Regions from separate parts of the Janthinobacterium sp. PLB04 genome, predicted to be linked through region 2. Evidence: predicted binding sites of a transcription regulator. Region 2 holds the regulator's gene; each other region holds the start of a gene.
What was found. The regulator FNR, encoded in region 2, switches genes on or off when oxygen is low (the NO sensors DNR and NnrR bind a similar motif). The targets are predictions, from matches to a motif close to TTGATNNNNATCAA.
Positions count from the first base shown of each region.

Region 1 (5,804 bases), 1.4 Mb from region 2:
CGTGGATTGCTCGTTGATCATGTGCTCGACGATGGCTTTCAAGGGAGCAAAGCCCGTGCCCGAGGCCAGCAGCACGACGGGCTTGTCGGAATCTTCGCGCAGGAAGAAAGTGCCCATCGGGCCTTCGAAGCGCAGGATGTCGCGCTCCTTCATGGTGCCAAACACCTGGTCGGTGAACAGGCCGCCCGGCAGGTGGCGGATGTGCAGGGTCATCGGGCCGCCATCGGCGGGCGCGCTGGCCATGCTGTAGCTGCGGCGTTTGTTGTCGCGTAACAGGATTTCGATATACTGTCCGGCGCGGTAGTTGAGGCGTTCGCTGGCTGGCAACTGCAGGGTCAGCACGACGACGTCGGGCGCGACTTTTTCGATGGTGGTCACGCGCGACGGCATTTTCTTGATCGGGTAGTCGCTGCTGCCCGCCACTTCGCGCGCTTCGATGACGAGGTCGGCGTTGGTGGTGGCGCAGCAGAACAGGGAAAAGCCGGCCGCTTCCTCTTCCGGCGTCAGGGCGCGCTGCTGGTGCGCCTTGTGCTGGACGGTGCCGGAAACCACTTTGCCCTTGCAGGAACCGCAGGCGCCATTTTTACAGCCATACGGCAGGCCGACGCCGGCGCGTATCGCCGCCGCCAGCACGGTTTCGTCCGCTTCGCAGCTGAACTGGTGGCCGCTGGGCTGAACAGTAACTTGAAAAGTCATACAATCCTTGAGATGAAAAATATGTTAATGCACTCTTTGCGCAAGCCGTCAGGCTTGCCGCGCCTGCTGATCCTGGGCTGCGGCGACGTCGGCATGCGGTTGCTGCCCTTGCTGCGTACGCGCTTTCGCGTCTTTGCCGTCACCAGCCAGCCGGCGCGCTGCGCGCAGCTGCGGGCGGCCGGCGCCGTGCCCATCGTGGCCAACCTCGACGAGCGCGCCAGCCTGAAACGGCTGGCGGGGCTGGCGACGATGATCGTGCACCTGGCGCCGCCCCGGTCGTCGGGCTTGCTGGACCGGCGCACGCGCAATCTGGCCGCCATTTTACCCGAGCACGCACGCATGGTGTATGTGAGTACCAGCGGCGTGTATGGCGATTGCGGCGGCGCCTGGGTCGATGAGACGCGGCCGACGGCGCCGGCGAATGCGCGCGCGAAGCGGCGCGTGGATGCCGAGCAGGTCTTGCGCGGCTGGGGCGTGCGCCGCCGCGCCAGCGTGGCCATCCTGCGCGTGCCCGGCATCTATGCGGATGACCGCCTGCCGCTGAAGCGCCTGCGCGAGGGCACGCCAGCCCTGGCCGCGGATGACGATGTATACACCAACCATATCCATGCCGATGACCTGGCGCGCATCATCGAACGGGCCTTGTGGCGGGGCAAGCCGGGGCGCGTGTACCACGCCAGCGATGACAGCGAACTCAAAATGGCGGAGTATTTCGATGCCGTGGCCGACACGTTCGGCTTGCCGCGCCCGCCGCGTCTGCCGCGCGCAGAACTGCAGCAGGTGGTCACGCCGATGCTGCTGTCATTCATGTCCGAATCGCGCCGCCTGCACAATACGCGCATCAAGCGCGAGCTGGGCGTGCGCCTGCGCTACGCGCGCGTGGCCGATGCCTTGCGGCCGCTGTCTGCCGACGGGGCCGGCATCGGGTAAAATGGCCGGTTATCTGCGCACTTTTCCTGGGCCGGCGCGCAGCGCGCCGTTCCGGCGGTGCGCCATTCACTTAAGGAATACCGCATGAGCACCCTCACTTACGAAGAATACCTGGACGAGGTCACCACTGTCCTGACGGAACTGTATGACCTCGACGACGACGCCGCCATCAAGCTGGTCGTGGCGGCGCAGGACGCCGAATTTTTTGTCCCGCACGATGCCCATGAAGAAATGCGTACCGCCGAACAAGCCAAGAAGGATGCGGTCACCTTGTTCGAGCGCAAGCAGAATCGCCAGCAAACGCAGGAAAAACAGCAGCAGCGCGTGCGCCAGCAAAAGAAATAAGAACGGATCACCGGGCCTCTGGCCGCCAGGCCGTGGGGCAACATGGGCTTCGGCGCAATGCCGGGGCCGGCCATTTGATGCAGCGCAAACGTGCCATGGCACGCTGGCGATATGGTGAGCAATGTCGTCACGCGTCCGGGCTCTTGTGGCGGGCTCGGCATCTACAATGAGCGTGGCGTTGTTTCCCGTCAGCAGGAGCGAGCCATGCGAGCTACGAGTCACCCCAGCAAGGAACAGGTGCGCGCCTATATGCGCCGGCGCGAACGCGCGCTGCAGCCGCCGCCGCCGCCCGATGAAATCCGCCGGCAACTGGCCTGGTGCCGCGTGGATGCCATTCCGGGCACTTGCCCGCTTGCCACCCCGGCCGGCGTGGCTGCGCAAGGCTGGCATTTATCAGCGGAAATGGCCCGCCTGAGCACCCTCATGGCCATAGCCTGGCTCATGCATAGCGGTGTTGCTCATCGTAAAAATTGATGACGTGCAGCAAATTTTTCCAATTTGAGTTATCCTCTAGCACATTCCAAGTGCGTCAATTCTCTTCAATTATCACAATTTTGCTTTAAGTTACGCAAAAATCAACAATAGCGTGTATTATATTGTTTGCGGCGTAAAAGCCGCATAAGTGATGGCGCTTTTTAGTGTGTTTACCCTGAATTATTGCAGAAGAGACATTCGGTTTCTTTTTGCCTTAATACAACAAGTACGGATTTTCGATCATGTCTCTCAAACAAATTACCTCTTTGCCTACCTACAACCCGAATCGCGTCCTCGATGCGATCATCGACAAGCTGCAACTGAAGAACGATGCCGCCCTGTCGCGAGCACTGGAAGTGGCGCCACCGGTCATCAGCAAGATTCGTCACAACACCTTGCCGATCGGCGCCACGATCCTCATCCGCATGCATGAAATCAGCGATTTCAGCATCCGTGAACTGCGCGAGTTGATGGCTGCCTAAGAGCGCCTGACAGACGGCAAACTGAGAGGTGCCGTCTGCGTTAGTCAAGCTTGCCGCGTGCGGCAGCCATACCTGCCTTCCCGTTTTCTATTGCGTGTCCGGGCTCAGCGTCGGACGATCCGTATAGAAGCGCCCTGTTTCCAGACCAGTCGGGGATGACTCGACCAGCGCTGCGGCCACTTTGCCGGGCGCGCTGGAAAATGCGGTCTGGGCAGCACCGGTGGCGCGGCCCGAATACGCGGTCGCTTGCACCGCAGCACTGGAAAACGCCGTCTGCACGGCCCGGCCAGAATACGCCGTTGCCTGTACCGCGGCACTGGAAAACGCCGTTTGTACGGCGCGCCCCGAATACGCCGTCGCCTGCACGGCCGCGCTGGAAAATGCCGTCGCCTGTACTGCCGCACTGGAAAATGCCGCCTGCACGGCGCGTCCCGAATACGCCGTCTCCGCGCGGAGATAATCTTCCCCGAATGTCTGCTCGTACAACTGCTTCATGCGTTCGCCCACGCGGTGGTGCGCCGCTTCGTCGTCTTCGCCGCGCAAGCCGATGTATGGGAAGTGATGCAGGAAGTAGCCGAACACCTGTTCGCAATCCGCCGCATATTTGAGGGTATCGAGGATGTGGTAGTGCCAGAAGGTATCGACGTCCATCAGCGGCGCCGTTTCTTCCTGCGGAAACTGTTTCATCAGGATCAGGAAGCGGCGGTATTCGAATTCCACCGCATTGGCCTTCTCGAGGCTCCATCCTTCGCCTGACTCCCGGTGCATCAGCTTGACCTTGATCGCGTCCAAATTCAAATCGGCAATTGCCTTGAAACTGTCGTTCGTATCCATGAATGTCCTTTGGTAAAGAGCGTTGTGGGAACTGCGGTAAAACAAGGGAAAGCGGTGGCTGTGTACTCCTGGCAAGTAGTCGGGGGAATGCCTGGCCGATGGCGGGCAGGCGCTAAGTTGTTCTACATCAATATTGCATCTAATTACAAAATACGCAAGCTGAGCTTGTTTCATGCGGAACGCGCGCCGCTCAGCTGCTGGCCCGGCTTTCTTCCTGGTAGGGAAACGCGGTGGCGTCCGCGCCCAGCGGTACGCTGACATGCACGCTCATGCCGGCGCCGGGGCTGCTTTCAATGTAGAAAGTGCCGCCCAGCAACTTTATACGTTCTTCGATGCCCACCAGGCCAAACGAGCCCAGCTTGTTGCGCCCGTCGATGGCCGCGCCCACGCCGTTGTCGCTGATGCTCATCGACACCGTATCGCGGCACTTTTCCAATTTGACTTGGACGCGGCTGGCATTCGCATGCTGGGAAATATTGCTGAGCGACTCTTGCAGGATGCGGAACAGGGCCGTCGCGCATTGGTCGCTGAGGCAAATGTCGTCATGGCTTTCGCTCACTTCGCAGGCGATGCCCGTGCGCTGGCGAAATTGCGCCACTTGCCATTCGACGGCCGCATTCACGCCCAGGTCCAGCACGGTAGGGCGCAAGTCGTTGATGATCTGCCGCACGCTCTTGATGGTGGCGTCGATCTGCTCCAGGGTTGAGCGGGCGCGGGCGTTCAGGCGCGGGTGGCGGCGCTGCGTGCGCGAGGCCAGCATGTCGGCGTCGATGCGCAGCACCAGCAGGTTCTGCCCCAGGTCGTCGTGGATTTCGCGCGCGATGCGCTTGCGCTCTTCTTCCTTGATCTGGTCGGCGTGAGCCGCCAGGCGGCGCAGTTTCTGGTGCGACAGCTGCAGGCGGATCTGGCTGGCGCGCAATTCCTCCGTCATGCCTGTCGCCATCTGGATGGCGCGCCGGCGCGACGACGCCAGGGTGTGGAACAGCACATACAGCAGCATGGTGCTGGCAAAGCCGATCAGCAGAGCCAGCCACGGCAGGAAGGCGTCGAAGCGCGAATACAGGTCGCTCTTGCGCACGCTGAACAGCGCTTGCCAGGCGCGGCCATTGTGCTCGATCAGCAGCGTGCTGCTCAGGTAGCGGCCCGAACTGCCGAGCTGCCACCATGGCGCATGCATGCCCGCCGCCGTGCTGTCGAAGATGGGGCGCATGTCGTGCGGCAACTGCAGCGGCACCTCCCGCTGTTGCAGCGCCTGCGGGCCGATATCGAACAGGGTCAGGCGGACGTTGCGTACCGGCATGTCGGCCAGCGCGCTGCGCATCATCGTCACCAGGTCGTAGCCGATGCCGACGGAACCCTGGTAAGCCGCGCGCCGCTGTTCCACCGTATCGACCGGCATGCCGAAGCGGTACACGGGCAGGCGCATGGCCATGCCCGTCAGCTGGGGACGGCCGTCCATCGGCACGGGCACGCCGGAATTGCTGATGCGGCCGGAATCGCGCGACTCCGCCAGCGCTTCCGCGATCTGGGGGCGCGAGGCGATGTCATGGCCATACTTTTCTGGGGCGCTGGCGATCGGCTCGATGTATACGAGCACGGAATACTGGGCGCGCGGGCCGGGCGGGTGGATGGCAAACGCCGGATAGCCGTCGCGCCCGGGCGGATAGTCGCGCCTTATGGCCGCTTCGTAGGCGGCGCGCTGCGTCTCGTCGAGTTCCTGGCTGTAATTGAGGTTCATCACGCCCGGGTAGTTCTGTTGCAGGGCGATGTTAGCCACGTAGCGGTGGAATTGCTCGCGGCTCACGTGTTCGTTGGCCTGGAACAGGCTGGCCGTGCCGCGCAGCAGGTTGGCATACGACTTGGTGCGCGATTCGATGTTTTTCTGGGTGTTGTGCGCCAGATTGTTGAATTCTTCGCTGGCATCGCTTTCGATCGACAGCGAAGCGGCCATGTAGAACAGCAGGCCCACCATCGTCGACACGACAAAGCCGAACAGCCACAGCGGTCTTTTTTCAGCAGCTAAGGGGTGTTCGCCGGCAGTAG
Region 1 is NZ_CP088968.1:1,661,374-1,667,177, forward strand. It holds gene LSO07_RS07115 (CDP-6-deoxy-delta-3,4-glucoseen reductase) at 1-696, opposite strand, end outside; gene LSO07_RS07120 (SDR family oxidoreductase) at 709-1,626, shown strand; gene LSO07_RS07125 (hypothetical protein) at 1,711-1,971, shown strand; gene LSO07_RS07130 (hypothetical protein) at 2,176-2,445, shown strand; gene LSO07_RS07135 (hypothetical protein) at 2,688-2,927, shown strand; gene LSO07_RS07140 (glycine-rich domain-containing protein) at 3,015-3,761, opposite strand; gene LSO07_RS07145 (CHASE domain-containing protein) at 3,952-5,804, opposite strand, start outside.
Region 1: LSO07_RS07140 (glycine-rich domain-containing protein) is a predicted target of FNR. The motif match lies at 3,879-3,892, and genes of this name have one in related genera.

Region 2 (5,804 bases):
AAGGCCTCGTCCATCATCCTTGTGGCGGACAGCGAAGGCGCGCGCTTTTCCGCGCGCAACCAGCTGGCCGGCACCGTCACGCGGGTGCAGACGGGCGCCGTCAACACGGAAGTGGTGCTGGACTTGCCGCGCGGCGGCACGATCGCCGCCATCATCACCAACCAGAGCAGCACCGACCTGGGCATCGCCATCGGCAGCAGCGTGACGGCGATCTTCAAGGCATCCAGCGTGATTCTGGGCGTGCCCGCCTAAACCCAAAGCAAGGACTGGGGTCGTACCCTGAGGGTACGACCCCGGCCTTTATCTCTTGGGTTCAAACGAGCTTAATCCTTCAGCCTGGACAACCAATCCGTCGCCGCCGCCAGCGCCTGCTCCAGTTCCTGCGCCGTGTGCGCCAGCAGCGCCGGCACCTCGTCCAGGCGGCCCGCGTCGATGGCTTCCTCGGTGGCGAACGCGGCGCGGATCAGGCGTTTCGTGCCCAGGGTGCCCACGGAGCCGCGCACGCCGTGCAGGATGCGCGCCACGTCGCTGTGGCGGCCCGATTGCAACGCTGTTTCGGCGTCGCGCACGGGCGTCATGCCCTTGTTCAGCGCGTCTTCCACCATGCGCCGCAGCACGCCGCGCCCCTTCGCGTCGCGTCCCATCACGCGCATCAGCGGCGCCATGGAAAACACTTCTTCATCGGCGACGCGTACCGGCTCGGCCGCCTGCACTTGCGGGCGCTTGGGCAGGTGGCGCAGGATGACTTCCATCATCTCTTCCACCACCACGGGCTTGGCGATGAAGTCGCTGATGCCGGCCGTCATGCAGCGCTCGCGCTCGGACGCCAGCACGCCGGCCGTCATGGCGATCACGGGCAGGTTCAGGCGCAGTTCCGTGCGGATGATGTGGGTGGCGCTGAAACCGTCCATGACGGGCATCTGCATGTCCATCAGCACGATGTCGTAGCGCAGCGCTTCCGTGCGCAGCCGTTCCACGGCTTGCAAGCCGTCGCCCACCACGTCCAGGGTGGCGCCCATGTGTTCGAGGATGCCGCGCGCCACGGCCTGGTTCAAATGATTGTCTTCCACCAGCAGGAAATGCACGCCGGCCAGTTCCGTGCCCAGCGGCTGGTGCAGGATGCGCTGCTCGCCGCCGTCATTCTTGGCGATCAGCGCCTGGTGCAGGGCATCGAACAGGCTGGAGCCCGTGATCGGCTTCATCAGCACGACATCGGCCTCGGCCGCGCTGGAGATTTCCTCCAGGTGGTTGCGGGCGAAGGCGTTGACCATCACCACGATGGGCTGGCGCTGGCCGCTGGCCGCCTGGCGGATGGCCTTGGCCGTGGCCAGTCCGTCCATCACGGGCATGTGCCAGTCGGCCAGCACCACGTCATACGGCTGCTGCTGCGCCAGGCGTTCGCGGTACAGTTCGATGGCGGCAAAGCCGGAGTCCACTTCGTCGGCCAGCCAGCCCCACGCCTCGATCAGCTTGACGATCAGTTCGCGCGTGGTGCGGTTGTCGTCGGCCACCAGCAGGCGCAGCTGGCCCAGGGCCGGCGTGCGCCGCGTTTCGGCCGGCTGCGCCAGCATCTCGAAGGGCACGCTGAACCAGAAGCGGCTGCCCTTGCCTTCGCTGCTGGCGACGGCGATGTCGCCGCCCATCATGTGGATCAGCTGCTTGCTGATGGCCAGGCCCAGGCCCGTGCCGCCGAAGCGCCGCGTGATGCTCTGGTCGCCCTGCGAAAACGCGGCAAACAGCTGCTGTTGCTGCAGTTCCGTCATGCCGATGCCCGTGTCGCGCACTTCGAAGCGCAGCCAGGCGCGCCCGTTTTCGCTCTCGGCCAGGCTGACGGCCACCACCACTTCGCCGCTCTCGGTAAACTTGATGGCGTTGCCGGCCAGGTTGACGAGAATTTGCTGCAGGCGCTGGGCGTCGCCCACGAGGCGCCGCGGCACGTCGGGCTCGACGGCGATGGCCAGTTCCAGTTCCTTTTCGCCCGCATTCATCGTCATCGTCGTGGCCAGGGTATTCATGACTTCGTCGAGGTCGAATTCGACGGGTGACAATTCCATGCGGCGCGCCTCGATCTTCGAATAGTCGAGTACATCGTTGAGGATGCCCAGCAGCGACTGGCCCGCCACTCTGACCATGGTCAGGTACTTGCGCTGTTCCGTGTCGAGCCTGGTATTGCCCAGCAAATACACCATGCCCAGCACGGCATTGAGGGGCGTGCGGATTTCATGGCTCATGTTGGCCACGAAATCGCTCTTTGCGCGGTTGGCCGCCTCGGCCCGGTCGCGTTCCTGCTCCAGCTCCGCCGCGCGCGCTTCGAGTTCCTGCTGCAGGCGGTCGCGTTCGCTCATCAGGCCATTGAACGCTTCCGTCAGTTCGCCGATCTCGTCGCGCTGCTGTACCGGCACGGGGGTGAAACGGCTGCCGCTGGTGCGCAGGGCCAGCAGGGTGTCGCGCAGGCGCACCAGCGGCGACAGCAGGCGTACGGTGACCAAGCCCAGAACAAAGGCGGCCAGCAGCGAAGCGAGGATGCTCCACAGCACCAGCCGGTACAGTACGCCATCGAACGGTTCGAAGGCATCCTCGACGGGCAGCGAGGCGGCCAGCAGCCAGTTCACGGATTTCAGGCGCTTGAAGCTGTTGACGGCCGTGATGCCGCGGCTGTTGGTGCTGACCATGCTGCCTTCGCCATCCTCCTTCAGCAGCTGGGTGGTCGTCAGGTTGGCGTTCGGCTTGCGCGGCTGCAGCAAACGGCTGGTATCGGGGTGCAGCACATAGCGCGGCACGGCGCCGCGCGTGAGGATGAAGTAATAGCCGCTCTTGCCGATCTTTTCCGAGCGCAGGCGGCCCAGCAGATTGTCCTTGTACAGGCGCAGCACGCCGATCACCACGCCGGCCACCTGGCCATCGGCGGCCAGCACGGGCGCCACCATCTGCACGATGGGCATGCCGCTCGACTTGCCCAGCATCGGCTCGGTAATCATGGGCTGGCGCGTGCGCAGGACGGTCTGGAAATACTCGCGCTCGGCGACGTTGATGCCGGCGCGCCCCGCCACTTCCGGCATGTCGGCCACGATGGCGCCATGCGCATCGAGCACCAGCACGTCGTCGAACAGCACCAGCATCGAGCGGCGCGCATAGTATTCGCGCAGTTTGGCGGGCTGGGCGATCAGTTCCGGCGGCTGCTGCCTGGCCGTCAGGGTGACAATCTGCAGCAGCATGCCCAGCTTGTCGTCGAGCTCGGCAGCGGTGCGGCTGATCAGGGATGACTGCTGGCTCAGCAGTACTCGGGTGAAGTCGTCGCGCATGTGCTGCACCTGGATCATGGTGACCAGCGCGATCATGGCGATCGAGGTCAGGCTGGTGGCCAGCGCGACTTTTGCTTTAATGCCGAGAGGCTTCATGATTTCCTTTTCAGTGCCGGGCGGCACAGGCGGCAGATAATGCTGTCAGGAATTTTCCTATCAATACCCCAGCTTGGCAAGCGCCGCCGCGCAAATTGCCCGCCCCGTATGGGCTTTTGACGATGTTGCCATATAATTAAAGGCTGGACGTCGTTTATTCGCCGAATTTACGGTGAAATTGGCATACGGCAACCCTGTATGCAGCTGTATGCAGTAAACTTGTTGTTGCATTTTCTAAAAGGTACCGACATGACTGAAGCGCTACTCACTCCCACCTTGCCCACCGTGAACGTGGAGGCGTTGCGTGCACGATGCTCGACCTGCAGCATGCATCAATTGTGCCTGCCGATGGGCCTTGATGTGGGCGACATGGATAGGCTGGACCAGATCATCGGCCGCCGCCGCAAGATCGTGCGTGGGGCCTCGCTGTTCCGCATCGGCGACTCGTTCCAGAACCTGTACGCGATCCGCCTGGGGCACTTCAAGACCTACCAGATCAATCCGGGTGGCGAAGAGCAGGTGACGGGTTTCCAGATGGCCGGTGAACTGCTGGGCATGGATGCCATCAGCGCCGACCGCCACCACTGTAATGCCGTGGCGCTGGAAGACAGCGAAGTGTGTGAAATTCCGTTTTCCAGCCTGGAACAATTGCTGGGCAATATGCCGACCCTGCTGCGTCATTTCCACCGCATGATGAGCCAGGAAATCACGCGCGAGCAAAGCGTCATGCTATTGCTGGGCAATATGCAGGCGACCCAGCGTTTTGCCGCCTTCATCGTCAACCTGGCATCGCGCTATGAAGCACGCGGCTATTCGGGCAGCAATTTCCAGCTGCGCATGTCGCGCGAGGAAATCGGCAACTACCTGGGTCTGACCATCGAAAGCGTCAGCCGCTTATTGTCGAAATTCAAGAAGGAAGGCTGGCTGCGCGTCTCGAACCGCGAGATCGAAATCCTGCAGCCGGCCAAGTTGAAAGCCATTACGGCCGGTACGGACACCTGCAAGTAACAGCACCGTCAAAACCTGCTGCGCGTCGCGCTTTGCGGCCTGCGATGCTCGCTGGATCGGCGCGCCCGTGCATAGCACAGCTGCGCTTCTCAACCACAAATCACTGCCGCTCGCGACGGTTTTCCCGGCGCTGTACGTTAAAGCTCTTCATCCGCGTGCAGCGCGATGCTGCGTTGCAGGGGCCAGGTCCAGATGCCGGACAGGCGCCACTCGCGTTTGTCGTTTTCCACCAGCACTTGCCAGCGGCTGCGCTCGAGCATCGGCAGTGCTACGGAAAAATTGCCGGCCGCATCGGGCTGCACCAGCAGCTTGATATCCTTTTCGGGCAGGGTCGCATGCGCCAGGTGCAGCTGCAGCGGCGCCTGATAGGCCTTGCCGAAGCTGTGCACGGAACCACTGAGGCGCGCTGCAGCCACGTCATATGACAGGCGCGTATCCATGGCCAGGTCGCTGGCGATCGTGTCGCGCTTCAAATCCTGGTTGATCGCCTTGCCCTGCTTGTAATAATCGCCCACCACCAGCGCATCGGGCTGCGTAAACGCGATATAGCCCATGAAGCTGCCGACGACCACGGACAGGCCGGGACCGATCATCAGCAGCCATGGCCAGCGATGCTTGTACCACGGTGCAACGGGTGCTTGCAGTTTCAGACTGTCGGACATGATATTTCTCCTGTTTGATCAGCCAGCCCCCGCATGGGGACCGGCCTTCCTGCAACTTCGTGGCGGCGGCGAGGGCACCCGGTCCCCGTCCGCCTTTCCTTGTTAACGTGGCACGATGAATACCGCGCTTTCACGCACATGCAGCGATGGATCGTCCAGCGATTGCAATTCGATCGCAATCTTGTTCGAGCCCTTCTCGCCGACGCCGTGCGGCACGCGCAGGCGGATCGGCCAGCCCAGCGTTTCCGTCGGCTGCAAGGTCACTTCTTCGCGCGTCAGCAAGGTCAGGCCCGGCAAGCCGGAAGCGCTGATTTTAAAATGCTGGCTTTGCTCGGACGTATTCATGATCTGCAGGCGGTAGACGTTTTCGATCATGCCGTCCTCCACTTCGCGCCCCATCGAACCGCGATCGCGGATCACGTCCATTTTCAGGGGCGTGCGCAGGGCCAGCGAGGTACACACGGCGATGATGATCAGGGCCAGGATGGAAGTGTAGATCAAGACGCGCGGGCGCATGGCGCGCTGGCGTATCTGCTTCGAATTGAAGTTGTTTTCCATCGCATGGTCGGTGCTGTAGCGTATCAGGCCACGCGGCCGCTCGACCTTGTCCATCACGCTGTTGCAGGCATCGACGCAGGCGGCGCAGCCGATGCATTCATACTGCAGGCCGTTGCGGATATCGATGCCGGTCGGACACACCTGCACGCACAGGGTGCAGTCGATGCAATCGCCCAGC
Region 2 is NZ_CP088968.1:271,026-276,829, reverse strand. It holds gene LSO07_RS01095 (TOBE domain-containing protein) at 1-252, shown strand, start outside; gene LSO07_RS01090 (response regulator) at 324-3,398, opposite strand; gene fnr (fumarate/nitrate reduction transcriptional regulator Fnr) at 3,648-4,406, shown strand; gene LSO07_RS01080 (FixH family protein) at 4,544-5,068, opposite strand; gene ccoG (cytochrome c oxidase accessory protein CcoG) at 5,171-5,804, opposite strand, start outside.

Region 3 (5,804 bases), 1.9 Mb from region 2:
AGAGTCAAACACGGCGTAGCCTACGCCATCGCGGGCCTGGATAGCCACGCCCGACAGAAAGCTGTCGAAGACGGACGCCAGCGCCACGGCATCCATATCACCAGGCAGGTCGCCGCTGGCCATGCCCCGCTCGACGCAGCGCACGAAGCCGGCGCGCGTGCGGGCGCGCGATTGCGTGAGGGGCGCGGCCACGGCCGCGTGTTCGGCCGTCGGCGCGCTCATGCAGCCGAGCGCCACCATGCAGCCGGGCGGATGTCCCGGCTCGGACTGCATGCTGGCCGACTGGCGCAAGGCCAGCTCGATGGCCGCGCGCGGCGCAAGGCTATCATCCCACAGGCACTCCGTCACGCGGGCAAACGTGTCCAGATAGCATTGTGCCGCTTCGCGGAACAGCGCTTCCTTCGAACCGAACGCCGCATAAAAACTGGGCGCGGAAATGCCGCCGCCCAGGCTCGCCTTGAGCTGGCTCAAGGACGTCGATTCATATCCCTGCTGCCAGAATAAAAACATGGCCTGCTCGACCGCTGCCTGCCGGTCGAACGTGCGCGGCCGTCCCATTTGCGCCATCCTTCGCTCCTCCTCATTTACTTACATACTACTCGATACAGAAGTCATTGACAACGCGGCACGTCATCACCTATATTTATACCGATCGATACATATGTACCGCAACGACGGTCAGGGGCGCTCCTGCGCCTGATCTCTTTACAAGGATGTTTGCCGTGAATCTCGCCACTATCACCACCGGAGCCAGCCCCGCGCTGGCCGACCGCCTCCCCGTCGCCGGCCTGCTGGCCCTGGCCATGACGGGTTTTATCTGCATCGTCACGGAAACCTTGCCCGCCGGCTTGCTGCCGCAGATCAGCTCTGGACTCGGCATCAGCGCCGCGCTGGCCGGGCAAATGGTCACGGCCTATGCCCTCGGCTCCCTGCTGGCAGCCATTCCACTCACCATCGCCACGCGCGGCTGGCGCCGCCGCAACGTGCTATTGCTGACCATCATCGGCTTTCTCGTGTTCAATACCGTCACGGCCCTGTCGTCGCACTACTGGCTGACCCTGGCGGCCCGCTTCTTTGCCGGCATGGCGGCCGGACTGGCGTGGAGCTTGCTGGCCGGCTATGCGCGGCGCATGGTGGCGCCACACCAGCAAGGCCGCGCCTTGGCGCTGGCCATGGTGGGCGCACCGGTCGCCCTGTCCCTGGGCGTGCCGCTGGGCACCTTGCTCGGTTCGCTCGTCGGCTGGCGCGCCGCGTTCTGGATCATTTCCGCACTGACATTGATCCTCATCGCCTGGGTGCTGGCCAAGGTGCCGGACTACCCGGGCCAGTCCGTCCATGAGCGCCTGCCCTTGCGCCGCGTCTTCACGACGCCGGGCGTGCGCCCCGTGCTGGCTGTCGTCATCGCCTGGATGTTGGCCCACAATATTCTCTACACCTACATCGCCCCATTCGTGGCGCCGGCCGGATTGACGGAGCGAGTCGACCTGGTGCTGCTCGTCTTCGGCGCCGCCGCCATGGCCGGCATCTGGATCACGGGCAAGCTGGTCGAGCGCCACTTGCGCGCCACCGTGCTGGCCAGCCTGGCCGTGTTCGCCGCGACGGCCCTCGTGCTGGGCGTCGCATCGCACATTCCCGCTGTCATCTACCTGGGCATGGCCGTCTGGGGCTTGTCCTTTGGCGGCGCGGCAACGCTGTTGCAGACGGCGCTGGCCGACACGGCAGGCAGTGGCGCCGACGTGGCGCTATCGATGAACGTGGTGGCGTGGAATGGCGCGATTGCGGCTGCGGGCGTGGTGGGCGGCGCCCTGCTGGAAACGTGGGGCGCGGACGCCTTCCCGTGGGCCATGGTCAGCTTGCTGGTGCTGGCGCTCCTCGTCGCCTGGTCGGCCCGCGCGCACGGTTTCCGGCCGGGACGGCGCAGCGGCGGCGCGTCCGTGGCCGGGCATTGATACAACGCGTTTAATCAGCCGCCGGCACGCTCAGAATGCGGGGTACGTGTCCAGTATGGGCGAGGAAATCGACCAGGGTGGCATGCGACAGCGCCACCGTGGCCGTATTGCGCAAGGGATGGGCTTGCACAGAACCAGCTTCCCATACGGCATGGTCCAGCACCAGTTCCACCGCCTGCGCGCTGTCGTGGATCAGCGCAAACAGGCTGACGGACCCCGGCGTGATGCCCAGATGCTGGAGCAAGCGTTCAGGCGAAGCCATGCTCAGCTTACTGGCCGGCAACAGCCGCCCCAGCGCCGCCAAGTCGATGCGCTTGTCGAAAGGCACGATGACGAGATAATGCCGCCGGCCCTTTTCATCGCGCACGAACAGGTTCTTCACCATCAGGCCGGGCATGGCTGGCACGTGGATCAGCGCCTCGTCGATGGTGTGGACGGCCGGGTGTTCGGCCAGGGTGTAATCGCCGGCGCTGCTTGCCAGCCAGCGGGACAGGGCTTCTTGCATGGAGACTCCTCAGCTCGGACGCGATGAAGAGATTGTAGCGGCGCGCCGCGTGCTGCGCTTGCCATCAGGGCGGGTTCTCGTCCTTGTCGTCCTTGTCGGCCGCCGCCAGCCCCCAGTCATTCCAGCCCTCGCCAAACAGCTCGATCGGATGCTGCGTGCGCTCGGAACCATTGCCGCAGCGCATGGCGTCCGGCGGACAATACTTGTCGCAGCCCCAGCAGATGCGTTCGGGGTTCTTGGGATTCAAGGGAAAAGGCTTGGCCATGGTGTGGGCGCCGGGGTCGGTTGGGTCTTGTTGATGACTCTAGACCTGGCGCGGTGGGCGGTCAAACCAATTTCAGCTAAAAACTTGTCCAATATCAAGCTTGTGCAGATAGTGGAGCATCGGCATGGCGCGGCCCCCTTACTCTTTATCTTGTCTAACGGAGATGGCCACTTCCAGCACGGTTCGCGCGTAGTGGATGCTGCCGTCGACGGCTGGCTGTGCCTTGAGCTCATCGAGCACGTAGACCATCGTCACCATGGCGCCAGGCACGAACAGCTTGATGTCCTGTTTGTCGTTCATGTAGATGCTCTCGTCCACTGCCGAGCCATCCGCCAGGCGCAAGGTAACGCTGTTGACCTGATCGCCACGGCGGCTGTCCTGGCCCGCGAAATACGTTCTTTCGATGATGCCCGTCAAGGTTTGCGTCTGGAGGCGCTTGGCCTCGATGCTTTTCCACCATGTTGTGGAAGCGAACAGGCCGTGCCTGCCTTTCAGGCCCATGTAGGGCCTGGCACTGTCAAGGGTGAGGGCCTGGGTTTTGGCAACACGGCCGGGATCTTTTGCCAGGGCTTCGGCAAGGATGTAGATGCGTTTCATAGGGCGCAGAAGTTCCTGGAAGCGATCGCTCAATGTTTGCGCCGAATGACGTAGGCATTGCCGGCAGGCTCAAAACCGAGCGTCGGATAGTAAGACATGGCGTCCGGGGCGGAGAGCAGTATCAAGGACACATCGTCGCCGATGACGGCCCGGGTCCGCTTGACAAGTTCCTTGCCAATTCCCAGGCCCTGATAATCCTTGTTGACGGCCAGATCCGACAGATAGCAGCAATAGGCATAATCGGTCAGCGAGCGGGCCAATCCCACCAGCTCATTATCCACCCAAGCCGACAGCAAGAGGCAAGGTGCGGCGAACATGCGCGCGATTCTCGGGAGATTGTCGGTGGGGCGCTTGATTCCGGACTGATCGAAAACCCGGACGACATCGACCGGATCAAGGGGAAAATTGTGACGATATTCTACGGTAATGTTTTTCATGGTTTCAAAGGTGGAGGTAAGCGCGCTTGGGCGTGCTGTACCCATGATATGGCCGCAGCCTGTTTCGACAAGTATCGCTCATGTCGGCGTATTCATAGTATGGCAGTTGCGGGAAATGAGGGCTGTTTCCGTCCCCGCCACGCACCTGTATTTCAGTCAATTGCCCGGAACTTTAAAAAACATTGTCCTTTATACTCCACTTCGCAATCCAATGCGAAGCCGATTCTTGCAAGCCCCTTGACGCGAGTGCGGCTGGGCGGCAGCAGGATACTGACCGGGCCAATACCCAGTTCCAGCCGGAGGTGCATGAACCGGCGAACCAGCGCAGGACCATGTCCCCAGAACGCGGGGAGCAATACCAGTGCCAGGTCAGCTTCGCGCCCTTCCTTCTGAAAACCGCCCCAGCCGGCAAACGCGCCATCACTCCGGATAGCCCACGGCCCATAGCCATTTGCTTGCCACTGCGCGTCCTTGCCTTTCGCCCATTCCATCACAGCGTGCTCATCCCAGCTTTCGGTGGCGAGCGGCATGTGGCGGATGACGTCCGGGTGATTCAACAGAACGAGCCATTCTTCATTGGCAATATCGGAGAGCGGGTGAAAAGTAAAAGCCATGTGCGTCTTGTCAGTTTAATGAGAACCCGATGAACCTCTCATCGTGCCACGAAAACTACACACTCACCAGTGGAGAACAAAAAAGCTGGAGCCGGGATTGTTGACTGTAGACGGGGCAGTTCCATCCTTCCTGCATTCGCAAGACTGTGAAGGCAGAGTCAACATGCGTGAGGCAATACTGCCAGCAAACGAGCAGGCTGTCGGCAGCTTGTGTGACAATGCAGACATTGGAAATGTGGAAGCTTCCATATCTCTATCTGATATCGAACAGACTTGGCAAGGATTGTAAATATGTTGGCACCGTTACGTTTGAATAGACGCATGTACGCTTCCTTTGTCGCCGCCGTTTTTCTTGTTGCTGGCGTCTCATCGGCGCGCGCGACCACGCTTGACGAGGACAGGACACGCGGTGATATACATGGCTTATTTGAGATCAGGGATGCTGCAGTAAAGTTCATGGCAGCAGAGAATTCCAAAAACGGCACACGGTGGCGGGTCTTGGAGCCGAACCGGAAGATTCTGGTGACGAAATGCGCGGTATTGTTGCGTGTGGAATGGGTTCCGAAGAGCCGTGGCCTGTCTGGATCAAATGTTGCGGTGAGCTGCGCCAAGACTATAAAGCCCACGATACAACATAAATGGGAAGTGTTTGTGCCAATCGTCAAGGATCCACAACACGTCACAGTTATTCCAGGAAACTCCTGAGTGACACCGCTTATTTTGAGCCGCGGACGTAAAAAATGACCAAAGAATAATCATTGACCCAAATATTTCATTTGGGTAGTATCGATTTGCATTTCTGAAAAGTCATACACTTATCAGGACTTCGTTTCACACTAGAACATTGACCGCATCAATTTAAAAGGGTTTACAATGCCATTTAAAAAGTCGATTTTTGCAACGTTTTCCGTAGGATTATTAGCTTTTTCAGCCTATGCTTATGCGGCAGCTGCGTACTCCATTTCATACGCATACTATTCCGATGCCAGCTACAGCGAGCAAGTGGGCGAAGGACAATTCAATTGCAATGGAAGAACCATTGTCCTGTGGGGGCAGTCGACCTCTTACAAATTGGAGCAAACACGCGAATCTTGCCGCTCAGGCGATCCGTATACTGATCCTTGGGGAAACTAAATAAATTCCTTGCGTAGCCAAGAAACGCCATCTTCTTAATTCATTGCCCAACATTTTGTGCGATAAAAAAGCCAGTCAAATGACTGGCTTTTTTATTATGCAGGACTTTCTTGAAACTGTTTTGCATTATCACAAATTTCATACCATGCGGGCTTGGAGCCGACATAAACATGAAATTGTATGCTGACCTCAGGGTCATCATCCAGGCAGTTAACTGATATCGGAAACGAATCATTTTCTGAGTCAATTTCCCCCAAAGAAGTCCCACAGTGTCTACAAAAAGTTCTTGCATATTTAAAGGGA
Region 3 is NZ_CP088968.1:2,160,073-2,165,876, reverse strand. It holds gene LSO07_RS09555 (TetR/AcrR family transcriptional regulator) at 1-567, opposite strand, end outside; gene LSO07_RS09550 (MFS transporter) at 804-1,949, shown strand; gene LSO07_RS09545 (prolyl-tRNA synthetase associated domain-containing protein) at 1,960-2,454, opposite strand; gene LSO07_RS09540 (DUF3079 domain-containing protein) at 2,519-2,719, opposite strand; gene LSO07_RS09535 (hypothetical protein) at 2,858-3,316, opposite strand; gene LSO07_RS09530 (GNAT family N-acetyltransferase) at 3,346-3,753, opposite strand; gene LSO07_RS09525 (GNAT family N-acetyltransferase) at 3,906-4,367, opposite strand; gene LSO07_RS09520 (hypothetical protein) at 4,689-5,072, shown strand; gene LSO07_RS09515 (GFA family protein) at 5,597-5,804, opposite strand, start outside.
Region 3: LSO07_RS09540 (DUF3079 domain-containing protein) is a predicted target of FNR. The motif match lies at 2,804-2,817, and genes of this name have one in related genera.